2 regions of the Diaphorobacter sp. J5-51 genome follow, and region 2 is predicted to be linked to the other one. Evidence: predicted binding sites of a transcription regulator. Region 2 holds the regulator's gene; the other holds the start of a gene.
The links. Region 2 encodes FNR, which switches genes on or off when oxygen is low (the NO sensors DNR and NnrR bind a similar motif). Its sites were predicted from a motif close to TTGATNNNNATCAA; they were not measured.
Positions count from the first base shown of each region.

Region 1: the regulator FNR is predicted to act here: its motif matches at 2,795-2,808, upstream of OX89_RS09210 (hemerythrin domain-containing protein).

Region 1 is NZ_JSYI01000070.1:35,444-42,989, forward strand. Features, by position in the region: gene OX89_RS09190 (MlaD family protein) at 1-920, shown strand, start outside; gene OX89_RS09195 (ABC-type transport auxiliary lipoprotein family protein) at 938-1,615, shown strand; gene OX89_RS09200 (CsbD family protein) at 1,860-2,075, shown strand; gene OX89_RS09205 (hypothetical protein) at 2,152-2,730, shown strand; gene OX89_RS09210 (hemerythrin domain-containing protein) at 2,878-3,384, shown strand; gene OX89_RS09215 (sensor domain-containing diguanylate cyclase) at 3,564-4,496, shown strand; gene OX89_RS09220 (MarC family protein) at 4,500-5,138, opposite strand; gene OX89_RS09225 (SDR family oxidoreductase) at 5,138-5,884, opposite strand; gene OX89_RS09230 (dienelactone hydrolase family protein) at 5,992-6,681, shown strand; gene OX89_RS09235 (DHA2 family efflux MFS transporter permease subunit) at 6,769-7,546, opposite strand, start outside.
Region 2 is NZ_JSYI01000085.1:24,345-31,890, reverse strand. Features, by position in the region: gene OX89_RS12115 (TonB-dependent receptor domain-containing protein) at 1-838, opposite strand, end outside; cobalamin riboswitch at 918-1,162, opposite strand; gene OX89_RS12110 (hypothetical protein) at 1,197-1,436, shown strand; gene OX89_RS12105 (cell division protein ZapA) at 1,433-1,777, shown strand; gene OX89_RS12100 (sulfite exporter TauE/SafE family protein) at 2,418-3,137, opposite strand; gene hemN (oxygen-independent coproporphyrinogen III oxidase) at 3,141-4,523, opposite strand; gene fnr (fumarate/nitrate reduction transcriptional regulator Fnr) at 4,695-5,438, shown strand; gene OX89_RS12085 (hypothetical protein) at 5,482-5,751, opposite strand; gene OX89_RS12080 (FixH family protein) at 5,779-6,051, opposite strand; gene ccoG (cytochrome c oxidase accessory protein CcoG) at 6,094-7,542, opposite strand.

The DNA of each region.
Region 1 (7,546 bases), on a different contig from region 2:
TGCTGGCCGGCCTCGGCATGTGGCTCACGCGCGACCAGACCGATTACCAGCTCTACGAGCTGTCCAGCAAGGACAGCGTGAGCGGCCTGCAGCCCCAGGCAGCCGTGCGCTACAAGGGCGTGGCCGTAGGCAAGGTCATGCACATCGGTTTTGACCCGCAGGTCTCGGGCAACGTGCTGATCCGTATCGCCGTGAATGCGGACGCGCCCATCAGCCCCACCACCTTCGCCACACTGGGCTACCAGGGCGTGACGGGCCTGGCCCATGTGCAGCTGGACGACGCGGAGGCGCCGCTGCCCGCGCCGCCGCCGGGCGCCAGCGGCCTGCCGCGCCTGCCGCTGCACAGCTCCTCGTTCAGCCAACTGGCCGAGCAGGGCCCGGCCATCCTGGGCCAGGTGCAGGAGGCCACGCAGCGCATCAACACCCTGCTGGGCGACGAGAACCAGCAGCGCTTTTCCACGGCACTGAAGCAGTTGGGCGACGCGGCGGGCAGCATCGACCAGCTCGCGCGCCGCCTGGACAACACCGTGACCACCCGGCTGGACCCCGCGCTGGCGGGCGTGCCGCCGCTGGTGCAGGACACGCAGCAGACCCTGCAGGCGCTGCGCCAGGCGGGCAGCAGCGCGGCCACGGCCGCCAACGACGTCAGCCAGGCCATCCGCACGCTGCAGGCCGAGGGCGGCGCGCTCGACGAGATCGCCGCGGGCGCCAAGTCGCTGGCCGGCGCGGCCGACCGCTTCGGCCGCGTCACGCTGCCGCGCATCAACCATGCGGCCGACGAGACCGCGCGCGCCGCACGCCGCCTGGGCCGCACGGCCTCGGGTATCAACGACAACCCGCAGTCGCTCATCTACGGGCCCGGTCGCTCGGCCGCGGGACCGGGCGAGCCCGGTTTCACCGCCCCCGCAGCGCAGCCCTGACGCATTGCAAGGACCCTATGATGACTATCAAAAAGATAGCTGCTAGCGCTTATCAGATAAGCGCTAAGGCCATATTTTGCTTAGCATCCCTGGCCCTGGTGGCGGGCTGCTCCATCCTCCCCGAGCCGCCGGTGCGCGCCGATGTGTACGACTTCGGCCCCGGCCCCTTGCAGGCGCCGGGCCCCGCGGCCAGCGCGCCGCTGCCGCCGATCGCGCTGGCCGAGGTGACCGCCACGGGCCTGCCCGAGGGCAGCACCGCGCTGCTGTACCGGCTGGCCTATACCAACGCCCAGCAACTGCGCCCCTACACCCAGGCGCGCTGGAGCCTGCCGCCCGCCGTGCTGCTGCACCAGGCGGTGCGCGAGCGCCTGGGCCAGCGCCGCGCGGTGCTCTCAGGCGACGACGGCATGGCCGTGTTGCTGGAGCGCGGCCGCATGCCCAGCGTGCTGCGCCTGGAGCTGGAGGAGTTCAGCCATGTGTTCGGCGCGCCCCAGGTGAGCGCCGGCCTGGTGCGTGTGCGCGCCGTGCTGGCCGACGCGAGCACTGCGGGTGAGACGCTGGTCGCGCAGCGGGTGTTCGTGGCGCGGCGCGATGCCGCCACGCCCGATGCCGCCGGCGGCGCCAAGGCCCTGGCCGATGCGGCGGCCCAGGTGGCCGAAGAACTGGCCGCATGGGTGGAGCAGTCCGGCCGCTGAGCGCCTGCGCCCTTCCCACCCCCAGAGACATGCTGCGCATGTCTCTTTTTTTTGCCCACCGCGCACCGGCGACGGGGCGCAGGCCTACGTGCCGCTGTCGCCCTGGGCTGACGCGGCTTGCGTGCGCGCACCGACGCGCTGCCGCCGGGCACCTGCCTAGAGTCCATTCATCGCCTCGCAATGCCCGGCGCCGTACAGGGGCCAGGCAGGCGATCCCTCAACAACCGCCACAGGAGAGTGACGTATGAACGAAGACCGCATTGAAGGCAACTGGAAGCAGTTCAAGGGCAAAGTGAAGGAGCAATGGGGCAAGCTGACCGACGACGATTTGGACGTCATCGCCGGCAAGCGCGACCAGCTGCTGGGCAAGCTGCAGGAGCGCCACGGGCTGGCCCGGGAGGCAGCCGAGGAACAGCTCAAGGGCTGGGAACAGCGCAACCCCGACTTCCGCTACGACTGACGCAACGCGCCGCAGGGGCACGACTCGCGCGCCCTGCGGGATCCAATTTCCATCACATTCATCTGGAGGACATTCCATGAAAAACGCACGCAATCTGCTGGCCCTGGCGGCCGCTGCCCTGATGGCCACTTCGGGCATGGCCATGACCAAGGAGGAATACAACGCCGGTAAGGACCGCATCGGCGCTGACTACAAGGCCGCCAAGGCGCAGTGCGACACCCTGAAGGGCAACGCCAAGGACGTCTGCATGAAGGAGGCCAAGGGCCGCGAGAAAGTGGCCAAGGCCGAGTTGGAAGCCCAGTACAAGCCCAGCGACAAGGCCACCTACAACGTGAACGAGGCCCGTGCCGACGCTGACTATGAAGTGGCCAAGGAAAAATGCGACGACCAGAAGGGCGACGCCAAGGACATTTGCGTGAAGGACGCCAAGGCCGCCCATGTGGCCGCCAAGGAAAACGCCAAGGTGCAGCGCGCGCAGGCCAAGCCCGCCGACTCCACCGCCGAGAAGCGCGCCGATGTCGCAGAGGCCAAGAAGGACGCCGCAGAGGCCCAGCGCGAAGCCAACTACAAGGCTGCGAAGGAGCGCTGCGACACCATGAGCGGTGACGCCAAGGACAAGTGCGTGGCCGATGCCAAGCGCACCCACGGCCAATAAACCGGCAAACACGTGCAGCCCCGCCTCTGGCGGGGCTTTTTTTGTCCCCACGAGCGGCACCGACATGACATGTGTCAATACCGCCGGTGGCGGTTTTTCTTAAGCTCGCGCCGCTTCACAACGCCGCACAGGAAGGAAAGACCGCCCATGGCCGCATTGCAATGGTCCGAGGAACTCGCACTGGATCTGCCGCAGATGGACCACACGCACCAGGAATTCGTGGCACTGCTGCAGGCCGTGGAGAGCGCCGATGACGTGGCGCTTATCGGTGCCTGGGAAGACCTGGTGGCGCACACCGACGCCCACTTCGCCCAGGAGGACCGCTGGATGCAGGCCACCCGCTTTGCCGCGGGCAACTGCCACAGCACGCAGCACCAGGTGGTGCTCAAGATCATGCGCGAGGGCACCGACCGCGCGCGCCAGGGCGAGCTGCATGTCCTGCGCGAGATGGCTGCAGAGCTGGCCGTATGGTTCCCCCAGCATACGGACGCCATGGACGCGTCCCTCGCCCAGCACCTGCGCCGCGTGGGCTTCGACCCCGCCACGGGCAGCGTGCAGAAGCCGGGCGCGCTGCCCGACGATCTGATCCACGGCTGCGGTGGGGCCTGCTCTTCGGGTGACGACACCCCCGCCCAGCCCGCCGCCGTGGCCTGAACGATCGGCCGGCTCAGCAGAACTGCAAAACTGGGGCGGTGCGGCGCCGCGCCGGGTGCGTGTGGCGCTTGGCGACAGGTTGTGCCGGAGTGGCGCGGCGTGGCGTCCCGCGCCCGCCACGGCCGCTGTCGCGTCGCCCTGCTAAGCTTGCTGCGTTTTCACGGCCAGCCGGAGCCCCCATGACGCCGCATGAACCACCCGAAAGCGCGCTCTATCGCACCCTGCTCGAATCCACGCGCGCCATTCCGTGGAAGATCGACTGGGCCACGGCGACCTTTGCCTACATCGGGCCGCAGATCGAGGACCTGCTGGGCTGGGAGCCCACCAGCTGGCGCACCGTGCAGGATTGGGCCGACCGCATGCACCCCGACGACCGGGACCGGGTGGTCAACTTCTGCATTTCGCAGTCCCAGTCGGGCGTGGACCACGAGGCGGACTACCGCGCGCTCACCACGGGTGGGGATTACGTGTGGATCCGCGACGTGGTGCATGTGGTGCGCGACTTGCAGGGCAATGTGGTGTCGCTCGTGGGCTTCATGTTCGACATCACCGAGCGCAAGCAGAACGAACACCAGCTGCTGCAACTGCAGCAGGAGCTGCAGGAACTGTCATTCCGCGACGGGCTCACGGGCGTGAACAACCGCCGCAAGTTCGACGCGGTGTACGAGCGCGAATGGCAGGAGGCGCAGCGCACCGGCGAGCCGCTGTCGCTGCTGATGTTCGATGTGGATTTCTTCAAGAGCTACAACGACCAGTACGGCCACGTGGAGGGCGACGAGTGCCTGCGGCGCGTGGCCCGCGCGCTGCAGCAGGCCGCCCACCGCCCGCGCGACTGCCTGGCGCGCTACGGCGGCGAGGAGTTCGTGCTGCTGCTGCCCGGCGCGGATGCATCTTCCGCGCGCGCGGTGGCGCAGCGCTGCATGCAGGAGGTGGCCCACGCCGGTATCGTCCATGCGGCTTCGCCCCTGGGCCAGCAGCTCACGGTGAGCGTGGGCATGGGCACGGCCCTGCCCGGCACGCAGGATGACTCCAAGCGGTTCCTGGAAACGGTGGACCGCTGCCTTTACCGTGCCAAGCACGCGGGGCGCAACCGCATCGAGGCCACGGCCTGACCGCTATGAACGCGCGGCCAGCACCGGGAACAGCTTGCTCAGCCCGTCGGCCATCACCTCCACGGCCAGCGCCGCGAGGATCAGTCCCATGAGCCGCGTCATCACGTTGATGCCCGTCTTGCCGAGCACGCGCTCGATGGGCTCGGCCAGTGCAAAGCACAGCGCCGTGGCCGCGCCCACCACCACGCCGTAGCCCACCAGCGCCAGGTGCTGCCAGATGCTCTGCGCGCGGTCGGCGTAGATCACCACGGTGGACATGGCCGCCGGCCCCGTGAGCAGCGGGATGGTCAGCGGCACCACGGCGATGCTGCTGCCAGCAGCCGCCTTTTCGGCGCCCTGCTCCAGCTCGTGGGTGTGCGGCTTGGCCTCGGCCGGCTGGGCATTGAGCATGTTCATGGCGCTGATGAGCAGCAGCATGCCGCCGCCCACCTGGAAGCTCTGCAGCGAGATGTTGAAGAAGTCCAGGATCTGCAGGCCGATGAGTGCGCAGGCAGCAATCACGCAGAACGCGCTGAACGCCGCCACCTGGATGGTGCGCCGGCGCTGCGCGGCGTTGAAACCGCTGGTGTAGTGGATGAAGAACGGCACGATGGCCAATGGATTCACGATGGCCAGCAGCGTGATGAGCGGCTTCAAGTCCATCAGCGGCCCCCGGCAATGTCCATGAGCGTGGCCGAGGTGTAGCTGGCCGCGTCCGACATCAGCCACACGATGGCCTCGGCCACTTCCTCGGGCGTGCCGCCGCGCCCCATGGGCACCTGGCCTGCCAGGTCGCGCACGCGGTGGGGCAGGCCGCCGCTGGCGTGGATATCGGTGTCGATCAGGCCGGGGCGCACGGCATTCACGCGGATGCCCTCGCCGCCCACCTCGTGCGCCAGGCCTATGGTGAGCGTGTCCAGCGCGCCCTTGGACGCCGCATAGTCCACGTACTGATGGGGTGCACCCAGCCGGGCCGCGATGCTGGACACGTTGACGATGCTGCCACCGGCACCGCCATGGCGCGTGCTCATGCGCAGCACCGCCTCGCGCACGCAGTAGAAGGCGCCCAGCACGTTGATGCTGAACATGCGCCGCAGGCGCTCGCCGTGCATCTCGTCCACGCGGGCAGGGCGGTCCACCACGCCCGCGTTGATCACCAGTACCGTGAGGCGCCCCAGGCGGTGGTCCACGGTCTCGAACAAAGTCACTACGTCGGCCTCCACCGCCACATCGGCCTGCACCGCGATGGCGCGCCCGCCCGCGGCCTCGATCTGGCGCACCACGCCGTTCGCGGCTTCGGCGTGGCGCAGGTAGTTGATGGCCACGGCCCAGCCGCGCTGCGCGGCCAATAAGGCGGCGGCAGCGCCGATGCCCCGGCTGCCGCCGGTGATCAGAACAATCTTGTCCATGTACGGGTGACTCCTGCAAGAATGGCGCATTGGAACAGGTTTGCGGCGCTGACGCGTATCGTCCACGCGCCTGCATTCCCTTCGCTCAACGCCTCAGGAGACACGACATGGGACAGTGGGTGGACCTTACCGCCAGCGACGGATTCACGGCCCCCGCCTGGGTGGCGCGCACCGACGGCGCGCCGCGCGGCGCGGTGGTGGTGCTGCAGGAGATCTTCGGCGTCAACGCCCACATCCGCGCCGTGACCGACCGGCTGGCCATGCGCGGCTACCTGGCGGTGGCGCCGTCCACCTTCGCGCGGGTGCAAAAGGGCGTGGACCTGGGCTACAGCGATGCCGACATGAAGGTCGGCCGGGCACTCAAGGCCGCCGTGGAGGGGTTGCCCGCGCCGGGCGTGATGCCCGACATCCAGGCCGCCATCGACTATGCCGCGCGGCACAGCGACTGCAAGGTCGGCGTGGTGGGCTTTTGCTGGGGCGGGCTGCTCACCTGGCGCGCGGCCTGCATGCTGCAGGGGCTGTCCGCGGCCGTGCCCTACTACGGCGGCGGCATGACCACGCCCGCCGAGGTGGCGCGCCAGCCGCGCGTGCCGGTGCTGGCGCACTTTGGCGAGCGCGACCAGTGGATCCCGCTGGACAGCGTGCAGGCCTTTGCCCGCGCGCACCCCGAGGCGCAGGTGCACGTGTACGCGGCGGACCACGGCTTCAACTGTGACCAGCGCGCCAGCTACGACGAGGCCGCCGCTATGACCGCGCGCGACCGCACGCTCGCCTTCCTGGCACGGCACGTCGGCTGAGATTTATAGAGAAAATCACTGCTAGCGCCCACCTGGTAAGCGCTAGCAGCTAGATTATTGATAGCGTTTTCGCATCGACATCGCCGCTCAATGCGCACCGGCCGCGGCGTCGGCGCTGCCGCTGGCAGCGCGCGTGGGGTGGGCCAGCCACACCAGTGGGATCAGCAGCAGGAACAGCAGGGCCGAGGCATAGAAGATGTCGTTGGCCGCGAGCATGAAGGCCTGCTGGTTCACCAGCCGCTCCACCTGGGCCAGTGCCTGCTCGGGCGTGAGACCCCCGGCCTGCAGGCCCTGCAGCGCCTGCGTGAAGGGCAGGTGGCCCTGGTGCAGGCCTTCGGTCAGCTGGGCATGGTGCAGGCTGGCGCGCCGCTCCCACAGCGTGGTGGTGACGGACGTACCCACCGCGCCGGCCGTGATGCGCATGAAGTTCGACAGCCCCGAGGCCGCCGGGATGCGGTCGGGCGCAATGCCCGACAGCGTGATCGTGACCAGCGGGATGAAGAAGAACGCCATCGCCACGCCCTGGATGATGGTGGGCACCATGATGGTGGCGAGGTCTGCCTGGGTGTTGAAATTGGAGCGCATCCACAGCACCAGCGCAAACACCAGGAAGGCCAGCGTGGCAAAGCGGCGCGGGTCCACCTTGGCGATGTTCTTGCCCACCAGGGGCGACAGCACCATGGCCAGCAGCCCCACGGGCGCCATCACCTCGCCGGCCTGCGTGGCGGTGTAGCCCATGTACTGCTGCAGCCACAGCGGCAGCAGCACCACGTTGCCGAAGAACAGGCCGTAGCCCACGGAGGTGGCCAGCGCACCGGCCCAGAAATTGCGGATGCGAAACAGCGCCAGGTCCACCACGGGGTGG
Region 2 (7,546 bases):
GGTGATTGCGGTCGTCGGCCGTTTTGCTGCCGTCGTACTGCGAGTTGAGGTTGCTGGCCAGCAGCGTGCCCTCCAGGCGATGGGTCGTGTCGAACTGCACGCCCAGTCGGGCATTGGCAGAGGTGCGGCGGTAGCCGTCTTTGTCCGGGTTGTAGGCGGAGCCTACGCGGGCACTGAAGCCATCGGCGCGCTCATGCGACAGCCCCAGCGCATAGTCCACCTGCTCGGTGCCGCCACTCACGCCGGCCTGCACCGTCCGCGTGCCCTGGTTGCCCAGGCCCACGCCCACGTAGGGCGCCGGCGCACCCTCACCCCTTTTGGTGAAGAGCTGGATCACGCCTCCCATGGCATCCGAGCCGTACACAGCAGCCGCTGGCCCGCGCACGACCTCGATGCGGTCGATCTGCGACAACGGGATTTGCTCCCACACCACGCCGCCGGTGGATTGCGAGTCCAGGCGCACGCCGTCCAGGTACACGGCGGTAAAGCGCGACTCCGCGCCGCGCAGGTAGACGCTGCCACTGCTGCCCTGGCCGCCATTGCGCGTGATCTGCACGCCTGGCAGGCGCGAGATCACGTCAATGACGCCTACCGCGCCGCTGGCCTCGATGGTTTCACGGTCGATGACGGACACATCGGACACGATGTCGGCCAGCGGCCGGGCCACGCGGGTTGCCGTGATGACGGTTTCACGCAGTTGGGGTTCTGTGGCTGCCTGGGCCAGCAGGGTCTGGGACACGGCGGGGAAAGCGGCGGCCAGCGCCAGCGGCAGCACGGCGACGCGCGCGTGCACGGAAAGCGCACTCAAGCGCACATTGAACGGACGGGTGTTTGTCATGTGGGGCAAACAGAGAGATCGCCACGGCCGACCTCCCCGTCGGCACCTGGGCATAACGGCCCAGGTTTCACAAAAGGAAACGCGGAGCCACCTCGTTGGCCGGTATCCGGGCTGGCGGAACGCTCTGCATCGCCTTCCCAAACGCTTGTTCAAGGCGCTCAGTGGCTTGTCAATGAAGAGGGAGCCGAAGTACGGCTCATCCGCTGACCGTTGCGGGGGCAGCGCAGGCACAGGACGCACTCCATGGCGGAGGGCCCCTCCCTGCTTCCCGTTGAACTGCGGCATGTGAACCACGCCGCTAGCACCAACTGCGCAATTTTACGATGGTTCGCACGCCGATCCCTACAATCGGCAGCGTATGGCCTCCCCCTCTTCCATCGACCAGATCGCCGAGCGCGTTGAGCGGCTGCTGCTGCGCCATGCCGAGTTGCAGCGCACCAATGCCCTGTTGGCGCAACAGGTCGCGGCGCTCACCCAGGAGCGCGATTCCCTCCAATCCCGCCTGCAGGCGGCCCGTGCCCGCGTGAACGCATTGCTGGACCGCCTGCCTGCCGAGCCCGAACTCCCCGGCACTGCCGAGACGAAAGACGCGCCATGAAGCAGATCGAGGTACAGATCCTCCAGCAAAGCTATCTCCTGGCCTGCCCGGACGGCCAGGAGTCGCGCCTGCTGGAGGCGGTCGAGCGCGTGGATACCGCCATGACGCGCATCCGTGACGCGGGCAAAGTACGCGCGCGCGAGCGCATCGCCGTGCTGGCGGCCCTCAACCTGGCTTTCGAGATCGCCGACCGCGAAGCCGCCGATTTGGCAGCCGCCTCAGCCCCTGCGCGCATGGCCCCCACCCCGGTCGCGCCGCACGTGCACGACAGCGATGAGCGCGTGCAGCAGTTGCTCCTGCGCCTGGACGAGGCGCTGGGCGAGGATGGGCGCCTCCTATAACCATTACGGCAAAAGCCTGGCCCCTGGCCGCACACGGGCAGCCCACTACAATGAACATGTCTGCGGTGCTGCCGGGCTTTATATTTCCTTGAACCAATGCTCATTGAGCACGGGCTTGGTACATCGCCCGGTGAGCGTGATCATCTCGCGTCAGATGAACCCAACGCCTGGCTGCCCTCGCCCACCTGAACCCCCGGTTCAGGATGCCGGTCCGGCGGCATTCGCAGACACCTTTTCTCCGGTAATCGCTTGCGCCCTCGCTCCGGGTGAGTGCCAGTGACCTCAATACCTGCTCAGAAAATCCGGCGCTCCGCGGCCAGCGCGCGCAACCCACCCATCTGCAAGGCACAGAGCAGACCTTGGTAGTCGTCGCACCGATGGCAAATATCCTGGCGTGGTTCGGGCGTTTCCCAGTCCTTCGGCAATCACGCCGACACGCAGCGCGCCCTCATACGCACGATGGCGCATCCAGTAAGGCAGCGATGCGTAGCTGGATTTCTCCACGTCGATGAGAACAGACTCGTCACTTCCGCTGGTAGAGATCTGACAGCGATACGTCACGCCTGAGCGTCTCGGTTTGCACCATTCGCTTGCCACGGCATGCTTCGCAGAGCCGCTGTGGTTCCAAAAAACGCTGTTTTCAGGGCACGCACCACGGCGCCGGCTGCCCATGGACAACCTCCATCCATAGCGCCCATGCACCCAGGGAAAAAAGCACGCCACCTGCCAGCCGAGACACCCACGCCCCACCCTTCACGCCGATCCAAGCGCGAATGCGGCCAAATGTCCACGGTCCCAGCACCAGCCATACACCGCTTCCCACGCCAAACAGGACCATGCACAAGGCTCCGCGGAGCACGCTTCCGCTGAGTGCGGCAGTCAACAGTGCGGTATACAGCAGGCCGCATGGCAGGAGCGCCCAGGCCACACCCGCGGTCAGGAGCCCGCCAGGCCGAGAGACCAAGGGCTTGACCTTCGCCCAGGCAGCACGCCCCGCCCGCTCAACCCACAACGGCTGCTGCGCTTGCACCATCATCATCCCGCCCCACGCGAGGATGAGCACGTGCATCAGCGTCCAAAGGGGGCGCAATGCCGAGGTGCTTTGCCCCAGCCATGCGAGTTGCTCCATGGCCAGCGCAACCACCGCCCCTGCGGCGCCGTAACCGATCAGGCGCCCCACGTGAAACTGCGCTACCCGTTGGAAGATTCCGCGACGGGACGCCCATTGAATGGTGTGGGTGGCGTCCGGCGTGCCACCCAGCCCCGTAAGCGCCGCGCAGGGAACAGAACACATCGCCAAACAGTGTGCCCCTCCCATCAACCCCATCAGGAAGGCCGTCGTGGCCAGCGTCCACAGCATGGGTCAAATAATCCGGGAAAAGCGAGCGCGGTTGCGGTCAGCCTGTAGATACTTGTCGAACACCATGGCCACGCCGCGCACGAAATACCACCCCATGGGCGTAACTTCAACGCCCTCATCACTGATTTTCACCAAGCCCTGAGCCGCCATTTCTTGCAGTTGCTGTAATTCCGCATCGAAATAACTGCGGAAATCAATCAGCCAAGACTGTTCCAACGGCTCAAACAGCAACTCACCTTGGCACATCAACGCCATGATGACTGCGCGACGCACCAAGTCGTCCTTGGTCAACGCCAGCCCGCGCACCACAGGCAAATGCCCCTGGTTAATGCAGTCGTAATACTCGTCCAGCGTTTTCACGTTTTGGCTGTAAGTAGCGCCCACGCGCCCGATGGCAGAAACGCCCAGACCAATCAGGTCGCAATCGGGCTGCGTGCTATAGCCTTGGAAGTTGCGGTGCAGCCTGCCTTGCCGCTTGGCCACCGCCAGCGCATCGTCTGGCAGCGCAAAATGGTCCATGCCCACGTAGACGTAGCCGGCTTCTTGGAACACATCAAGTGACCGGGCCAACATGGACACCTTGGCCGAAGCCATGGGCAACTCGGCCGTGATGATGCGTCGCTGCGATTTGAAGCGTTCTGGCAAGTGAGCGTACGCATACAGCGCGATCCGGTCTGGCCGCAGCTCGGCTACCTGCTCCAAGGTGCGATCAAACGACTCCGGTGTCTGGCGCGGCAGCCCGTAGATCAAATCCACGTTCACCGATTCAAACCCGAGCTTCCGAGCCGCATCGACCAACGCGAACACCTTTTCGGCAGGCTGAATGCGGTGCACGGCCTTTTGTACTTCAGGGTCGAAATCCTGCACGCCAAAGCTCAGGCGATTGAAACCCAGCTCCGCCAACAATCCCAGCCGCGCTTCATCCACGGTCCGAGGGTCCACTTCTATGGAGTACTCCCCCCCCGGAACGAGGACGAAACTGCGCCTCAGCATGCCCATCAGTTCGCGCAAACCGTCATCCGTCAGAAAAGTAGGCGTGCCTCCGCCGAAATGCAGCTGGCTCACATGCTGACCCACACCGCAGTGCGCCGTATGCAGGTCGATTTCACGGCTGAGGTAACGCAAGTAGACCTCTGCCCGCTCTGGATGCCGAGTAATGATCTTGTTACACGCGCAGTAATAGCACAGCGATTCACAAAACGGGATGTGGACATAAAGCGACAAAGGCATCGCCTTGGCTACCGAACCCACGCGACGCTGCTGCAGCGCAAGAATGTATTCCCGCTCTCCAAAGGCTTCGACAAAGCGATCAGCAGTCGGATAAGAGGTGTAGCGCGGCCCTGGAACGTCAAAGCGACGCAGGAGCTCTGTTGTAACAACGGTCATGACGGGATTCCTTGCACTTTCACATCACTGTGCCGTAGAGTCCCCCATGAGTCCTTGACGTTGATCAAGCGCCCATAAGGTCCTTGTGGCGACAATTTGACTTCGGCTCAAAGTCGTCCAACGGCCTACGGCATTCCATGTCTCCCAGCCGTTCAGAGGTAAGCTCAAGCCATGAACAGGGTTCCCATGCATACGAATCTCCAGACCATCAAAGTTGCCTGCTCAAACTGCAATCTGCGTGAGCTGTGCATGCCCGTGGGTCTGGACGACCAGCAACTCAAGCGCATCGATGACATTGTTGCTGTACGACGCAAGATCAAGCGTGGCGGCACGCTTTTCCGGAACGGTGAACCCTTCACATCCCTTTTTGCCATCCGCACCGGATTCTTCAAGACCTGTGTCGCCACCGAAGACGGTCGCGACCAAGTGACGGGTTTTCAAATGGCGGGCGAGATCATCGGCCTGGATGGCATCGTGAGCGACCGTCACACTTGCGATGCGGTAGCGCTTGAAGACGCCGAAGTATGCGTCATGCCTTTCGATCGTATTGAAGAGTTGTCGCGCGAAGTAACGGCACTACAGCACCATGTGCACAAGATCATGAGCCGCGAGATTGTTCGCGAGCATGGGGTCATGCTGTTGCTGGGGAGTATGCGTGCCGAGGAACGCCTTGCCGCATTCCTGTTGAATCTCGTACAACGCTTGCATGCCCGGGGTTTCTCACAATCCGAATTGGTGCTGCGCATGACACGCGAAGAGATCGGCAGCTACCTGGGATTGAAACTGGAAACCGTCAGCCGCACGTTTTCCAAGTTCGTGGAAGAAGGCATTGTCGAAGTCAAGCAGCGCCACGTGCGCATACTGGATACGGATGCGCTCAAGGGCATCGTGAACAGCCAGCAGGCCTGCCACTAAGGCAGACTCAGGGACAGGCTCAGGGACAGGCTCAGGGACAGGCTCAGGCGGTCGGGTCGTCGTCGCCCGGCACCTGGTCGCGGTTCAGCTCCCGCGACGACATCGCCAGCAGCGCGGTCAGCGCGCCAGAGCCCATGGACACCGCCCAGAACACAAAGAACGCCACGGTATAGACGCCCAGGCGCGACAGCGCCAGCGGCTGGCCAAACCAGTGCAGGTCCTCCGGGTCCACCATGGCAAACACCAGCATCTCCAGCACGCACGCCGTCAAAAAGGCGGGCCAGACAATCCACATCAGTCGTTGCGTCCACATGCTTGCGGTCTCCTGCCGGGGGCGCGCTCAGCGCGGCTGGTCCTGCACGGGCGTGGCCGCGTGGTTGCGGCCCTTCATGGCCGGGGCCAGGCTTTTTTCGGGGTTTTCGAGCGTCTTGTTGATCTCGATACCCTGGCGGTAATAGTCCTCGGCCACCACCGGGTCGGGCCGCGACACGGCCAGCCACAGGGTGACAAAGCCCGCAATGATGACGATGACCGGCCCGGCAATGACGAGCCAGACATGGCCAAACTTCCACCACGGCTCAGGCGTGGTCTCCAGAGTAGGGCTTGCAGGCATGGCGGGGTGAACTCCTGGTAATCAGTGGCAAAAAAAACAGGCTCAGCGCGGCACCAGGAACACGGACTTTTCCGTCACATGGGCGGCGCTGCCCAGGGCCTGCACATCAAACTGCACCGCGTGCGAGCCCGGCGGCACCGTGCCATACGGTATCTGCAGCCGCACCGCCACCCAGCGGGACTCGGCGGCGGCAATCTCGACCTCGGCGTCCGAGGCCACAGCGAGCCCCTCAAGCCCGCGTGCGCTGATGCGGTAGCGCTGGGGGCCTTCGGTGGCATTCATGATCTGCAGCCGGTAAATGTTCTCCAGCTTGCCACCTGCCACGATGCGCGAGAGCGCAGCGCGGTCCCGCACCACGTCCACCTTCAGCGGTGTGCGCGTGACCAGGCTGGCCAGCATGGCCACGCACAGCGCCACCAGCACGGCGGTGTAGATCAGCACGCGGGGCCGCAGCACGCGCCGCAGCATCTGCGACTGGCTCCAGCGCTTGGCCACACCGTTCTGCGTAGAAAAACGGATCAGCCCGCGCGGGTACTGCATCTTGTCCATCACGGTGTTGCAGGCATCCACGCACAGGCCGCAGCCAATGCACTCGTACTGCAGGCCATCGCGGATGTCGATGCCCACGGGGCAGACCTGCACGCACAGCGTGCAGTCGATGCAGTCGCCCAGCCCCTGGGCCTTGTAGTCGATGTCCTTCTTGCGCGGGGCTCGGGGCTCGCCGCGCTCGGGGTCGTAGCTGACGATCAGGGTGTCGCGGTCGAACATGGCGCTTTGAAAGCGCGCATAGGGGCACATGTGCTTGCAGACCTGCTCACGCATGTAGCCCGCGTTGCCGTAAGTGGCAAAGCCGTAGAACAGCACCCAGAAGATCTGCCAGCCGCCCTGCAAGGCCAGCAGCTCGGCGCCCAGCTCGCGGATGGGCACGAAGTAGCCCACGAAGGTGAAGCCCGTCCACAGCGCCACCGCAATCCACACCACCTGCTTGAGGAATTTCTTGCGGATTTTTTCAAAGGTCCAGGGGCCATGGTCCAGGCGCAGGCGGGCACTGCGATCGCCTTCGATCTTGTGCTCGATCCACATGAACATTTCGGTATAGACCGTTTGCGGGCAGGTAAAGCCGCACCACAGCCGCCCTGCCACCGCCGTGAACAGGAACAACGCCAGCGCCGAGATGATGAGCAGGCCCGTGAGGTAGATGAAATCCTGCGGGTAAAGAACCAGCCCGAAGATGTAAAACCGCCGCGCACCCAGGTCAAAAAGGACCATCTGGCGCTGCCCCCATTCCAGCCATGGCAGGCCATAAAAGACCAGCTGCGTGAGGAACACCATGGCCCAGCGCCAGCGCGAGAGCAGGCCGCTGATGGAGCGCGGGTAGATCTTTTTCTGCGCCTCGTACAGCGACACCATCTCCGCCTGGGACGAATCCCCGGCGGCGACCGGCGTGATGGGAATGACCTTGCGCGGGGGCTTCTCGCTGGATGATGTCATGGTG